Regions from separate parts of the Lacticaseibacillus camelliae DSM 22697 genome, predicted to be linked through region 1. Evidence: predicted binding sites of a transcription regulator. Region 1 holds the regulator's gene; each other region holds the start of a gene.
What was found. Region 1 encodes HrcA, which represses chaperone genes, less so after heat shock. Its sites were predicted from a motif close to TTAGCACTCNNNNNNNNNGAGTGCTAA; they were not measured.
Positions count from the first base shown of each region.

Region 1 (3,574 bases):
GATCCGCGTGGACCCACCGTTGAGGATGACCTTGTCGATGTCCGAGTTGGACAGACCGGCATCCTTCATCGCATTATCGACTGGGACCTTAGTCTTGGCAACCAGGTCAGCAGTCATTTGGTCAAACTGCGCGCGAGTCAGTGTCCGTTCCAAGTGCAGCGGGCCGTTGGCGCCAGCGGAAATAAATGGCAAGGAAATCTGGGTCTGAGAAACGCCCGAGAGATCCTTCTTGGCCTTTTCAGCGGCATCCTTCAGGCGCTGCATCGCCATCTTGTCCTTAGACAAGTCGATGTTGTTGTCCTTCTTGAACTCACTGACCAGCCAGTCGATGATCTTGTTATCAAAGTCATCGCCGCCCAAGTGGGTATCACCATTGGTGGAAAGCACTTCAAAGACGCCATCGCCGAGTTGCAGGATAGAAACATCAAAGGTCCCACCGCCAAGGTCGTAAACCAGCACCTTTTCGTCCTTGTCACCTTTGTCCAAGCCATAAGCCAAGGCAGAAGCGGTTGGTTCATTGACGATTCGGGAAACATTCAGGCCGGCGATCTTGCCGGCATCCTTGGTCGCTTGACGCTGTGAGTCGTTAAAGTAAGCAGGCACGGTGATGACCGCGTCAGTAACCTCTTCACCCAAGTAGTCTTCAGAGAACTTCTTGATGTATTGCAGGATCATCGCAGAAATTTCCTGAGGCGTGTACTCCTTGTCGCCGACCTTGACCTTGTAGCCGGCCTCACCCATGTGACGCTTGATTGAAGTGATGGTGTCCGGGTTCGTGATGGCTTGCCGCTTGGCGACTTCGCCGACCTGAATTTCGCCGTCTTTAAACGCCACGACAGAAGGCGTGGTGCGGTTGCCTTCTGGGTTGGTGATGATCTTCGGCTGGCCACCTTCAAGCACAGCGACCGCAGAGTTCGTGGTCCCTAAGTCAATCCCAATAACTTTACTCATTGTAAAATCCCTTCTTTTAACAGTTTTTATTTAGCTAATTTGCAACGACGACCATCGCTGGCCGAAGGACCCGATCCTTGAGCTTGTAACCCTTTTGCAGAACCTGGACCACCGTATCCTTCGCGTGGTCCTTGTCTGCGGGAACGGTTTGCACCGCTTGCTGCAAGTTCGGATCGAACTTCCCGGTCGCCTCAATTTCGGTGACCCCATTCTCCTTGAGGGCATTGTCAAGGTGGCTGTAAACCATCTCGACCCCCTTCTTCAGCGATTGCGCACCGTCATCCTTGACCTCAGTCGCCAAGGCCCGCTCAAGATTATCCAAGACCGGCAGCACGGCTGTCGCCAGCTTCTGCCCATCGTACTTGGCCATGTCCTCGCGCTCCTTATTGAAGCGCTTGTTCATGTTATTGATTTCGGCCGCGGCGCGCAGGTATTTGTCCTCCAGCTCGTCGCGCTCTTTCTTCAGGGCCTCGACGTCCACGCCGGAATCTTCGACCTCTTCCTTGAGGTCGTCTTGCATCTCCGCCGCGATTTCGTCGCGCAGGCTGGGTTCCTTCTTGGCCGCTTTTGCCTTTGCCTCGGGCTTTGCTTCAGCCTTGGCTGCTTTCTGCTCTTTCTTGGTTTGCTTTTCTGTCAAATTCATGCCTCCTGTCACTGATCAAAATGATTGTAGTAATCGGTCAGCCGTTTTGCGAGTTCTTCGCGGAAGGCATCGAGCAAACCGATCATCTTCGAGTACGGCATCTGGGTCGGCCCAATCAGGGCAATCATCCCAGTTCCGTGCTCACCGACTGAGTAGTTCGCGGTCAACAAGCTCAGATTTTCAAGCACATCTGGCGTAAGCTCCGAGCCGAGCTTGACCTTGATATGGGAATCATGAAGCGGCCCGAGCAAGGTGTTGAACGCCTGACGCTCGGTGCCCTGATCATCATCCATCATCGCCAGCAGACGTTTGAGCTGATCCACATCGGAATCACCAAGGTAATCCATGAGATTGAGCCGCCCGCCAACGTAGAAGCGCTCCTCAGCGGCCTTGCGTAAGACATTACCGAAGAGGTCGAGAAACCCGTCCGGACTAGTCATGTACTTGAACAACAAACCTGGCACTTCCGACTGCAGCTTCTGCGCAACCTCACCCAGCGATAACCCGACCAACTCATCATTGATGATGCGAATGGCCTTTTCCACCTCGTCAGAGCCGACTTCCGGAGGCAGCGTAAACAACTGACTTTCAACGTTGCCATTGCTCGTGACCAGGATCGCCATCACTTGGTGATTACCCAACGGCACCAACCGAAATCCCGTGAGTTTCAGGTTGGTGACCTCAGGCCCCAGTGTGATCGCGGTGTAGTTTGTGAGGTTCGACAAAATGCGCGCGCTTTGGGCGACAATTTCATCGATCTTGTAAAAATGCCCCCCGAAGCCTTGCTGAATCGCAGCAATCTCGTTGGGCGTGACCGCGGCCGGCTCGACGAGGTTGTCCAAGTAGTAACGGTAACCCTTAGTCGATGGGACGCGGCCAGAACTACTGTGCGTCTTTCTGATCAGACCTTCGTCTTCCAGTGCCGCCATGTCATTGCGAATCGTGGCTGAACTGACATGAACCGGCAGCTGCGCCATTAAGGCTTTAGAACCAACCGGCTGGCCGGTTTCCGTATAGGAGCGAATGATCTGTTTCAAGACGAGTAGTTGGCGTTTCGTCAACATAATCCCACCTTCTTTTAGCACTAAAACCATTTGAGTGCTAAGTACAATACTTAATATACCAATGGCGGTTAGCAAAGTCAACCTCGGTCTGCTAATTTTGCTGTTTTCACGAAAAAATCGGCCTCAAGACTGAAGCCGACAAGCGTTTTTCTGAAAATGCGAACCAGATGGGCCGGTTCAAACCAGCGGATCGTCAAGCAAAAACTGCTGGAAGACCTCGTTGCCCAAAAATTGCCCTTGGTTCGTCAGGCGCACCGCATCGCCGGCCACGGTGACCAGCTGTTGGTCGCTTAGTTTGGTCAGCAAATCGCCGTACACGTCACTGATCGTCATGTGGTAGCGTTCGGCAAAGCGCTTTTGGGACACACCTTCGCGGGTGCGCAGCCCCAGGAACATCTCCTCTTCGATCTGCTCCTCCAGCGGCACCAGATGATGCTCGATCACCGGCACCTTATGGTCATGGAGCGGATCTAGGTACTGCTTGATCGGGCCAAAATTGTGGTAGCGATCGCGCCCGATGTAACCAAAGGCCCCGGCCCCAAAGCCGAAGTAATGGTCGTTGCGCCAGTACAGCAGGTTGTGCTGGCACTGATACCCAGGTTTGGCAAAATTCGAGATCTCGTACTGATGCCGGCCGGTGCTTTCCATTAAATCAATCGCATCCTGGTACATATCGGCTTCGGCGTCTTGGTTTGGCAGCTGCAGCCGACCGGACCGCATCAGGTTGTAAAAGATCGTTTTCTTTTCCAGAATCAGCGAGTAGGTCGAGTAATGCGGCAGGTCCAGCGCCAGCGCCTTGTGCAGGCTGGCCAAAAAGTCCTCACGCGTCTGTTTCGGGAGGCGGAAAATCAGGTCGATGGAAATGTTATCAAAACCCACTGCACGCGCATTGGCAATCGCCTGATACACATCGGCG
Region 1 is NZ_AYZJ01000034.1:50,737-54,310, forward strand. Features, by position in the region: gene dnaK (molecular chaperone DnaK) at 1-951, opposite strand, end outside; gene grpE (nucleotide exchange factor GrpE) at 986-1,594, opposite strand; gene hrcA (heat-inducible transcriptional repressor HrcA) at 1,603-2,658, opposite strand; gene hemW (radical SAM family heme chaperone HemW) at 2,836-3,574, opposite strand, start outside.

Region 2 (3,574 bases), on a different contig from region 1:
CGCCGGTCAGCATCAGCAGCACGATCAGCGCACCAATGACGGTGATCACGATTTGCGCCCAGCCTGGTTGATGCAAGCCAAACTCCAAAATCAGCGCAACGATCCCGACGGTCACGACAGCCCACAAGCGACGATAATTTCTCAACGCACTCACTCCCTCGATTTATCTACGCTTAATTATAATAATTCCAATCTAGAAAGTCCAGTTAGGCGCGTTCCGTTTTTGTTTTTTCCGGCTCACATTCGATCACGATCGGCCACGCCACAGTGCCCTCAGCAATCAGTGCCTGTAGGCGGTTAAACAAAAACAGCAGCCAGGCAAACCCAATCGCAAAACCTTGAATCTCAAAAGCGGTCAGGCTCGGGTAGCCGAACAGACGAAAGCCCATGTTCAGCAGAAATTCGACCGCACCGATGCCGTAAGACGCCCACAGAAACTCCTTGGAGACCTCTGGCAGCAGCCAGCGCAAGCCAATAATAATGATCAGCACGATGGTCACCAGCATCCACGAAATTTGATCATGCAATAGGTGAAACTGCGCGTTGTTGGGAAAGATCCCGATGCAACCGAGATCAATCGCCGCCAGCGTTAACAGCGTTCGCAGTGTCGTTAACCGCCAAGATTTACGGTGCTGCGCGTTTAATTGGACAAATAGGTAATCGATCAGGCTGATCATGACCAGCGCCGTCATCACCAAGGTGAGGTTGAACTGCCAGGCGTTGGAGGCCAGCTTGGTCCCCAGGAAACTCAGGTTGTACTGCCACCACTGACGACTGCCGTTTGACGCCATGGAAATGACCGCCCCAGACACAATCACGATGGTGAGCAAGGTCGACAGCGTGGAAGCGTTGATCCGCAGGGCCATTTGAACCATGAACACATTGGCCAAGATCAGAAATATAAGCACCTGCAACACCGCTGTAAACGGATCAAATGTCGCGCCCGGAAAGAGCTGGCCCAGCACCCAAAAGGTCCCCAGCAGCGCCATGCCTAGGATGATGGCAAACGCCAGCATGATCACCGGGAAATTTCGCCAGTACACGGCCTTAGAAAACCGATTGTCCGGATCGTTGCGCGATTGCACAAAGAACCCGGCAAACAGGCCGATCCCAGTGACGACCCCAAAGCCGATGGTAAAACTGGCCACTGAGACATCCCCGGTCATTGGAATCACCCGTACGCCCAGATGCAGCCAGTAAAGGAAAATCACCACCGTTGAGATCAGGCTGACCACCAGCGGCCAGATGAACGCTTGCCGCCCTGACCTTAGCCTGTCCGCAGGCGCAGGTTGAATCACGATACGATCGTTTTTGATGGTCAGCTGCATCGGCGTATCTAAGTCCCCGTGCAGCTGAGCGTACACGCCGGCCGGCACTGTGACCTTGAGCTCACTTTTTTCTTTCATGACTGTCTCTCCCCTGTATCCTCTTCCCTCATCATACCGTAATGAACCGCAAAACGGGGCGGATGGCCCCCAAAATCAGTTGGGCGAATCAAACAGACTGCAGGGCACAAAAAACGGGCTGCCGTTGCGGCAGCCCGTTTCCTTAACGCGACGTGACATTAGTCAATGTCGATCTGGTGTGGATCTTGCTCCTGTTCAGTCAGCTTTGGCAGCGTAATGGTCAAAACACCCTTGTCGTACGAGGCCTTAATGTTTTGCTCATCGACGTTCGGCAGGCGATAGCTCCGGCTCATTGCGCCATAGCTGCGCTCGCTCATCAGTACATTGCCATTGCTGTCCGCGTGGTCATTAACGTCCTTCTTGTTGACTGAAATGTTCAATACGTTGTCTTGGTAATTCAGGTGAATGTCCTGCTTCTCGATTCCTGGAACGTCGACCTTAGCAACGTAACTCTTGTCAGTTTCTTTAATGTCAGTCTTGAGCACCCGGCTCGTGTCATTTGGCATGAAACGATCGAAGAAGCGCGAGCCCAAATCATCGAAGAACGGATCCGTCAACCAGTTGTCACGATTCATAATCTCATTAGCCATGATGCAAAACTTCCTTTCTTAAATGTCTGTTGTTGGTTTAATGCAAGGAGAGCAACTGCCCATGCAACCGTTCAGTTCGCGACTCGCTCGCCTTCCCGATCGGGGCTTTAGCTCCTTTCCTTGTTTACATAAAGTATTATGCCACCATTTAGCACTCGTGTCAACAGAGTGCTAATAAATTTTGAAAAAAATCCCAACGAATTTTTGAATTCGTTGGGACTGCCCTCTTTCAAGTGTAAAAAGAAGCGCTCTATCGCTCGTGAAGGCAACTGGTTGAGCACTTTAGCTAAAACCGTCCGGCTTCGCAGCCTTTTACTAGCACACCTTGCCGCCTAAAGCCCTCATTTCCTCGCGCCGTGCTTGTTCATCAGCCGCCAGCGGCTGAGCAAAACCGATGGTCACAGCACCGTCTAAGATGCCGGAATCGTCATGAAGGTTCAGCGAGCCGTTGCGATAATCCAGCGCCAAACCGTGGCCGAGGTAGCTTAGCTCGAGGGCGCCGGTAGTCAAGTCAAGATCCGTATTGTTGGTCAACGCCTCAGCGTAGTCCGAATCAGGCGCATCAGCGATCACCAGTTGAAACTTATTCCCAATGGCACACGTGCCACCGAGTTTGGAATACTTACTGGAGCCGTCATCAAGCGCCAAAAACACACGGTCTCCAGGCACTAGCTTGGTGTTGAGATAGTCCTTTGCGGCATCTGTAATGGTAATTTCCATATCGATCACCCTTTCAACTAGATTGTACACAACTATTCATACTATTATGATACCGAGTCGTTCACATCCTGTCAATCATAGCTTACCAAATACTAGCAACCGGCCTGTTCACACACAGGCGTGCACCAACTATCCCCAGCAGTTATCCACACTACCCCGTTGATCAACCCTAGCACTGGTGTTCAGAAGATTCTTTGATACCAGATTTCGTGCCCGAAAAAATCAAGACCTTAATTTTTCACAGCGGGTTATCCACCGTTTTCAACTTCGGCATTTCACAAAGTAAGGCGTCCAAAACCGCGTCCTCATCGCCCGTACGAGTGTTTGGTTCACAAAGAGAAAAGTTTATCCACCGACTTTTCAACCCCTGTGGATAAGTCTGTGCACGGGCTAAAAAGTGAGTTATAAACACTATCCACAGAGTTATCCACAGGCTGATGGGCCACTTATCCTCAAGCCGAATTCACACTTGACAAGTACTATCCGAACAATCCCGGCCATCGGGTGTCCAACTACCGTAATTTGCCGAAAACTTGCGCATAAAAAAACCGCACATTGCTGTGCGGCCAATTGCCATTTCGTTAAACTACTTCGCGTTCCCAGTGGTGCTGTCCAACTGCTCTGTGGTTTGCGTCAGCTTCACGTTGACGGTCTTCTTAGCGCTGCCGCGGTAATACGTCAGCGAAATCGTGTCACCGATCGCGTGCTTGTACAGCTGGGTGTGCAGCGTGGCCACACTGTCGACGCTGGTGCCGTCGACCGCCACGATCACGTCGTACTGCTTAAGGCCCGCGGCCTTAGCAATACTCCGCGTGGTGAAGCCGGCCACCACAACGCCGCCGGTGACACTGGATGGCA
Region 2 is NZ_AYZJ01000023.1:67,877-71,450, reverse strand. Features, by position in the region: gene FC75_RS04515 (heavy metal translocating P-type ATPase) at 1-145, opposite strand, end outside; gene FC75_RS04510 (hypothetical protein) at 207-1,406, opposite strand; gene FC75_RS04505 (Hsp20/alpha crystallin family protein) at 1,565-1,996, opposite strand; gene FC75_RS04500 (iron-sulfur cluster biosynthesis family protein) at 2,312-2,716, opposite strand; gene FC75_RS04495 (S1C family serine protease) at 3,303-3,574, opposite strand, start outside.
Region 2: FC75_RS04505 (Hsp20/alpha crystallin family protein) is a predicted target of HrcA. The motif match lies at 2,145-2,171, and genes of this name have one in related genera.

Region 3 (3,574 bases), on a different contig from region 1:
ATCAAAGCAGCAACAGACGCCGCATTTTGCAGCGCGGAACGGGTAACCTTAGTTGGGTCGATGATGCCGGCCTTAGCCAAGTCTTCCCATTCGCCAGTCGCAGCATTGAAGCCGAAGCCGGTCTTTTCCTTCTTCAGGCGCTCAACAATGACGGAGCCTTCCAGACCGGCGTTAGCCGCGATCTGGCGAACAGGCTCTTCAAGGGCCCGCAGAACGATGTTGATCCCGGTCTGAACGTCGCCGGACTCTTTGAGGGCAGCAACCGCTTTGGAAGCGTTGACCAAAGCAACACCACCGCCGGCCACGTAGCCTTCGTCAACGGCCGCACGGGTCGCGTTCAAAGCGTCTTCGATGCGATACTTGCGCTCTTTCAGCTCGGTCTCAGTTGCGGCACCGACACGGATAACGGCAACGCCGCCGGCCAACTTAGCCAACCGCTCCTGCAGCTTCTCCTTGTCAAAGTCGGAAGTCGTCTCTTCGATCTGCTTGCGAATCGTTGCCACACGCTCGTCGATTGCTGCCTTATCGCCGGCACCTTCAACAATTGTAGTGTTGTCCTTGGTGACCGTGACTTTGCCAGCTTGGCCGAGTTGATCGATCTTGGTGTCCTTCAGGTCCAGGCCAAGGTCGGAGGTGATAACCGTCGCGCCGGTCAAAGCCGCGATGTCTTCCAGTTGGGCCTTGCGACGATCGCCGAAGCCAGGCGCCTTAACCGCAACCACGTTGAAGGTCCCACGAATCTTGTTCAGAACTAAGGTCGGCAGTGCCTCGCCATCCACGTCATCGGCGATGATCAGAAGCGCCTTACCTTGCTGAACAATTTCCTGAAGCAGTGGCAGGATGTCCTGAATGTTTGAAATCTTCTTGTCGGTGATCAGAATGTATGGATTGTCGAGATCGGCTTCCATCTTGTCATTGTCGGTCACCATGTACTGAGACAGGTAGCCACGATCGAACTGCATCCCTTCAACAACGGAGAGCTCGGTCTGAATGCCTTTGCCTTCTTCAAGCGTGATGACACCATCGTGACCAACCTTTTCCATTGCGTCGGCAATCAGATCGCCGACTTCAGTATCGGAGGAAGAAACGGAAGCAACCTGCGCGATTTCCTTCTTGCCGGAAACTTTGTGAGAGATCTTCTTCAATTCATCAACGGCGGCGTTGGTCGCTTCCTCGATCCCTTTGCGAATGCCAACCGGGTTAGCGCCGGCAGTGACGTTCTTCATGCCTTCGCGAATAATGCTCTGAGCCAAAACCGTCGCAGTGGTGGTCCCATCACCGGCGATGTCGTTGGTCTTGGTCGCAACTTCGGCAACCAACTTTGCACCCATGTTCTCGTAGTGATCTTCCAAGTCAATGCTCTTGGCAATCGTCACACCATCATTCGTGATTTCAGGAGCGCCGTAGGACTTGTCCAAAACAACATTCCGGCCTTTTGGCCCCAGCGTTGTCTTAACGGTGTCAGCCAGCTTGTCGACACCTTTCAACATGGAACGACGTGCGTCTTCACCAAACTTAATTTCTTTAGCCATGTGTTTATTTCACCTCATATTATTTATATAGTTAATGCAGGAATTGCGATGAGCCAAACTAGTCGACAATTGCCATGATGTCCTTTTCGTGCAGGACCAGGTAATCTTCGCCGTTGACCTTGACTTCAGACCCGGCGTACTTGTCGTACAGGATCTTGTCGCCTTTCTTGACGGCCATCGGCAGGCGCTTGCCTTCTGGGCTCAGTGCGCCTTCGCCAACTGCCACGATAGTGCCCTGTTGCGGCTTTTGCTTGGCGTTGTTGGCAAGTACGATGCCGCCAACAGTTTCCTCTTGCTCTTCCTCAACTGAAACGACCACGCGGTCACCTAATGGTTTTAACAAAACGATCCCTCCATATTCACAAAGTTTAAATGTTTAGCACTCATTCGTCCTAAGTGCTAACTACACTAGATACTATACCGAATCAGTTTAGCAATTGCAACCCCTAAGTGCTAATTCTGTTATACTAGGCCCATAATTCTCAAGGAGGTCCTTTCATGTCGTTGCAAAAACACGCGGTGCAGATTCTCAGCACCTATCTAGCCGTCCTGCTGGGCAGCCTGCTCATCTTGCACATTTGGCCCGGAGAAGCTGGCCTGTGGGGCACGACCGCCTTGGCCGTCGCCGGCGCGCTGCTTGCCTGGTGGTTCAACCGCCGGCTGCGGCTGCCAACCGCCATTGAAACAACCGGGCTGGCCAGCGCCGAGACCCGCGTGATCTGGGGCGTGTCCGGAATCGCCATCATCCTGGTTATTCAGCTCATTGGCACCTGGCTGGAGTCCCTGTTGTTCTATGCACCAGCTCCGACCCTGGCACAGGAAACAACCGCCTTGCACAGCGTCCCACTTTACGCGCTGGCCTTGGTCTGGGCGCTGCCACTGCTTCAAGAATACGCGTTTCGGCGGGTCATATTTGGCAACTTGGCCAGTGTCACCGGTGTGTTCGGTGCTGCACTGATCTCGGGGCTGCTGTTTGCCTTAGCAACCGACCCCAGCCACTGGCTGACCGGCACGCTGGTCGGCATTGCTTACGCCTACTTATACAAGCAAACCGGCAGCGTACAAACCCCGCTGATCGCCCACATTGGCGTGCTTGCCCTCACGCTCGGTTATGCCATTTGGAATTGACTAGGAATTTAAACCTCGTTTAAGGTCTGCCGGCGTTCGGAATGACAGGCGTGAACGCGGTATACTGAAGCAAACACATGAAACGAGGACTACCATGGACAGTCGTGTCAATCGTCGGCAGAATCTGCACCCTCACCGCCCCATCCTGAAAATCATGCTCCTGATTGTGACCACCGCGCTGGTGGCGCTCGGCGCTTACGGCTTGCGCTTGTACTCCCAGACCAAATACGCCCTGAACTCGACTTACCAGGGCATCGGCACCGAAGACGGCAGCGCCGGCACTGTTGCCAAGACCATTCAGCAGAAAAAGCCGTTTGCCGTGCTGCTGCTCGGCACTGACACTGGCGCATTCGGCCGCAACGACACCGGCCGCTCGGACACGATGATCGTGGTCGTGATCAACCCCAAGACCCAAACGACCAACATGGTGTCCCTGCCCCGTGACACGGCGGCGAAGATGATCGGCACCAAGAGTTTCAACATGCAAAAGATCAACGCCGCCTACGAAATTGGCGGATCAAAAATGGCCGTCAACACCGCCTCCGCGCTAGTTAATGTGCCCATCAAGTACTACCTCACCGTCAATATGGGCGCCTTGGAAAAAGTCGTCGACGCGGTCGGCGGCGTTGACGTGAACGTCGCCTTTTCCTGGAGCGACCCACACGTGGGCACTTACAAGTTCACCAAAGGCAAAATGCACCTCAATGGTGCCGAGGCCTTAGCATACGCACGCATGCGCCACGCGGATTCGGAAGGCGACTACGGCCGGCAAAAACGCCAGCAGCAAGTGATCAAAGCCATTGTCAAAAAAGCCCTGTCGACCGACACGCTGAAGAACTTCGACCAGCTTTTGAAGACCGTCTCGAGCAACATGCAAACGAACCTGTCATTCGCCGACATGCTGGCCTTGGTGC
Region 3 is NZ_AYZJ01000029.1:82,678-86,251, reverse strand. Features, by position in the region: gene groL (chaperonin GroEL) at 1-1,532, opposite strand, end outside; gene groES (co-chaperone GroES) at 1,591-1,875, opposite strand; gene FC75_RS06450 (CPBP family intramembrane glutamic endopeptidase) at 2,031-2,660, shown strand; gene FC75_RS06445 (LCP family protein) at 2,755-3,574, shown strand, end outside.
Region 3: groES (co-chaperone GroES) is a predicted target of HrcA. The motif match lies at 1,909-1,935, and genes of this name have one in related genera.

Region 4 (3,574 bases), on a different contig from region 1:
CCTCGCCGACCCCGCCGCGGGCCGGCACAAACGTGAGCTCACGCCCGGCAGACAGCTTGTAAGTCATCTGCTGAGCCACGCGCGCCATTGTCGTGCCGCCCATCACTGCGATGGTCAGCTGACCGCTAGGCAAAATCAGCTGCAGCGTTGAATTCAGTTCCTTGCCCATTTCGTCCAACACCCGGCTGCTTTGATCAGCGTCCCCACTGACAATCAAGCAGTGGTCAATGCCGAGCTTATCGGCGAGGTGCTTCTCGTCTTCCTTAAACCCCAGCAGTCGATTCATAAACTGCTCCAGGCCTTGAAAGACTTCGATGCCCTGGCTGGTAAGGACCATTCCAGACTTCGAGCTTTTGATCAGGCCTTGCTTCCGGAGAAACTCGGTCTCCGTCCGCAGGACCCGTTCGCTTAGTTTCATCTGCTCGGCTAACGCCCGTCTACCGACCGGCGACATCCAGCTGATGAACTGCAAGATCTGATAACGTTGCGTAATCACACCCATAAAGTCTGGGGCGATTGCTTCGATCCAAGCGAACTCAGAATGCATTGCTCATTGTCCTTCTTGTGGGTCGTTTGACGTCCTACCGTGTCACCTAGTGACCCAGTGGTGGCAAAAAAATTTTGGGACCCCAGCTAACCCGGATCTCCCTTACCAACGCTTTCTATTATAGCCGCCTCGTGAAAACGGTGCAAGAGATTTGCCCAAAAGGCGAAAACTCTTCCCATATTAGAAGAATTGTTGCCCAAATACCGCTTTTTTTCGTAAAGAAACCGATTTCCAAATTTAGTGGCGCGATTTTCAAACTTGGTCATTCGGGACCCTTCTCACCTGTTTTTCATTAAAAAAAGCACCGGCACGTTAACGCCGGTACTTAGATGACCCCTTACTTCTGGTCGGCCTTCGACGTCAAGATATCGTCGATCAAGCCGTAATCCTTGGCCTCCTGCGCGGTCATGTAGTTATCCCGCTCAGTGTCCTTCTTGATCTTGGCTTCAGTCTGGCCGGTCGCGTCAGACAAAATCTTGTTCAACTTCTTGCGTGACTTCAAGATTTCTTCCGCCGCAATTTCGATTTCTGTTTGCTGGCCCTGAGCACCACCGGATGGCTGGTGAATCAGGATCTCTGAGTTTGGCAGCGCAAAGCGCTTGCCCTTGGCTCCGCCCGCCAACAGCACGGAAGCCATGGACGCTGCCATGCCAATGGCGATGGTCTGAACATCCGCGTGGATCAGGTTCATGGTGTCCAGCATCGCCAGACCGGAGGTGATCACACCGCCAGGGCTGTTGATGTAAAGGTAAATGTCTTTATCAGGATCTTGTGCGTCCAGGAACAGAAGCTGGGCAATGACCGAATTGGCAACTTGGTCGTTGATTTCCCCAGACAGCATAATGATCCGGTCTTTAAGCAAGCGAGAGTATATGTCATACGAACGCTCGCCGCGGCTGGTTTGTTCAATAACTGTCGGAACTAGCATAGTGGAACCTCCTAACGAGTATTTAGCACTCTTAAAACTACAGTGCTAAGCTTAGCACTAACGTCAAAAAAGGTCAAAGTCTTTGACCAAAGTTTTTTTCGGTCAGCGTTAGTTTAGCATATTCCACTTGCCAGGTGCGCTGGTAAGCGCCTTTCAGCCAACAAAAAAACGCCAACCAAGTGGCGTTTCTCTTTTGAATGCTGCGCAGCCCGGGAGTCGAACCCGGATTTCGAGAACCGGAATCTCACGTGCGATCCATTACACTAACCGCGCAAGTACTCAATTATTTTACGGGAGCGCGCCGCAAAATGCAAGCGTCAGCGCAAATTCCCCTCAAAATCGAGGCATTGCGTGCTTACTGAAGCTTCTCGTCCGGAATGGCCGTCAGGTGCTGATCGACCGTATCGACCTGCGCCTTGATGGCTTCGTACTTTTCGCTCGGGAAGTTCAGGTAGGCCATGCATGAGCCCACATGGTCATAGATCTCATCGCGCATGTCCTTGGCTTTCTGAGTCAAGCTGACATCAACCCGGCGTTCGTCTTGCGCCGAGCGCTTCCGTGAGATCCAGCCGTCCTTCTCCATCCGCTTCATCAACGGCGTTAGAGTCCCAGAGTCTAGATTCAGCGTCTGCCCCACCTCTTTGACCGACATCGTCCCGTGCTCATAAAGGGAAAGCAAGGTGATGTACTGCGGATAGGTCAGCTTGTACTTAGCCAGTGCTTGAGAATAAAAATGATTAAACTGCTTCTGTGCTTTGTAAATGGAAAAACACAGCTGTTCATTCAATCGAATCGGTTTAGTCATATGCTCGCCTCCAGTGACGTCATACCCAACGGTTCTATCGAGTTTATTGTAGACGATTTAATTAGGTAATGGAAGTGTCAACTTTCGCTGGGCTGGCGACTCCCCTCTGCAATCTGATTAAGCTTCCGCAGCCGGTGATTGATGCCTGATTTCGAGATCACCCCGCTTGGCACCATTTCCCCCAGTTCCTTCAGGGAAACATCGGGATGGGCCAGGCGCATCTCGGCAATTTCCTTCAGCTTAGGCGGCAACCCTTCCAACAGCCCGCGGTCTCTGAGGTAGTTGATATTTTCGATTTGACGCTGGGCCGCATCAATGGTTTTGTTCAGATTAGCCGTTTCACAGTTGACCAACCGGTTCACCGAGTTGCGCATATCGCGAACGATCCGGACATCTTCGAATTTGAGCATCGCCGTCGTGGCCCCAATCACCCGAAGAAAATCGGCAATCTTTTCTGCTTCCTTCAAGTAAACAATCCAGCCACTGCGCCGCTCTACCGTCCGGGCATTGAGGCCAAAGTCATTCATCATCTTGAGCACGTCGTCGTTGTGATCCTTGTACAGGGAATAAATCTCCAGGTGATACCGTGACGTCTCTGGGCTGTTGACTGATCCGCCGGCCAAGAACGCGCCCCGTAAATATGACCGCTCTCGCTGCGGTTCATTCAGCACTTTGCGCGACACCGCCGTCATGATGGCCATGTTGCGCCCATCTAGAATGTCCAGGTCTTCAAGCACCGCATTGACGCCGGTGGCGAGGCGGACCACATACTGATTGTTCTTTTTGAGCTTCATTTTCCGCCGGACGATCAGGTTGGCCTCATGATGATACACCTGGCGAATGAGGCTATAGATGCGCCGGGCAATGGCCGGATTCTCGGTTTGAACATTCAGGACAAATTGGTGGTCCTGAATCGTTAAACTGCCGTTCATCCGAATCAACGCGGACAGCTCAGCTTTGGCGTGCTCGGGATGGACCTCAAGTTGGGTGAGCTCTTTTTTGACTGTACTGGCAAAACTGGCCATCCACTCACCGCTTTCTCTTTTTCATCGTGCCGACTTGAAAGGCTAAATTCAGGATCTCCGAGGCCACCTTGTCGCCATCGTGAAAGACGCCACGGTCCCGCAGCTTCAAAAAGTCCGCGGAAATCACCCGGCAGCCTAAATCGCGCAAGCCTTGATAATCCGGCCGGACGGGCACCAGGATTTCGTTGTACTTTTGCGCATCGAGCGCGTTCTTTGGCACTTGTGCGATGTTGACCAGCACGGTATCGACAAAATTGGCACCCAAGTGG
Region 4 is NZ_AYZJ01000067.1:20,288-23,861, forward strand. Features, by position in the region: gene FC75_RS09575 (sugar-binding transcriptional regulator) at 1-547, opposite strand, end outside; gene FC75_RS09580 (hypothetical protein) at 634-813, opposite strand; gene clpP (ATP-dependent Clp endopeptidase proteolytic subunit ClpP) at 885-1,475, opposite strand; tRNA gene FC75_RS09590 (tRNA-Arg) at 1,677-1,748, opposite strand; gene FC75_RS09595 (MarR family winged helix-turn-helix transcriptional regulator) at 1,831-2,280, opposite strand; gene whiA (DNA-binding protein WhiA) at 2,358-3,305, opposite strand; gene FC75_RS09605 (gluconeogenesis factor YvcK family protein) at 3,310-3,574, opposite strand, start outside.
Region 4: clpP (ATP-dependent Clp endopeptidase proteolytic subunit ClpP) is a predicted target of HrcA. The motif match lies at 1,498-1,524, and genes of this name have one in related genera.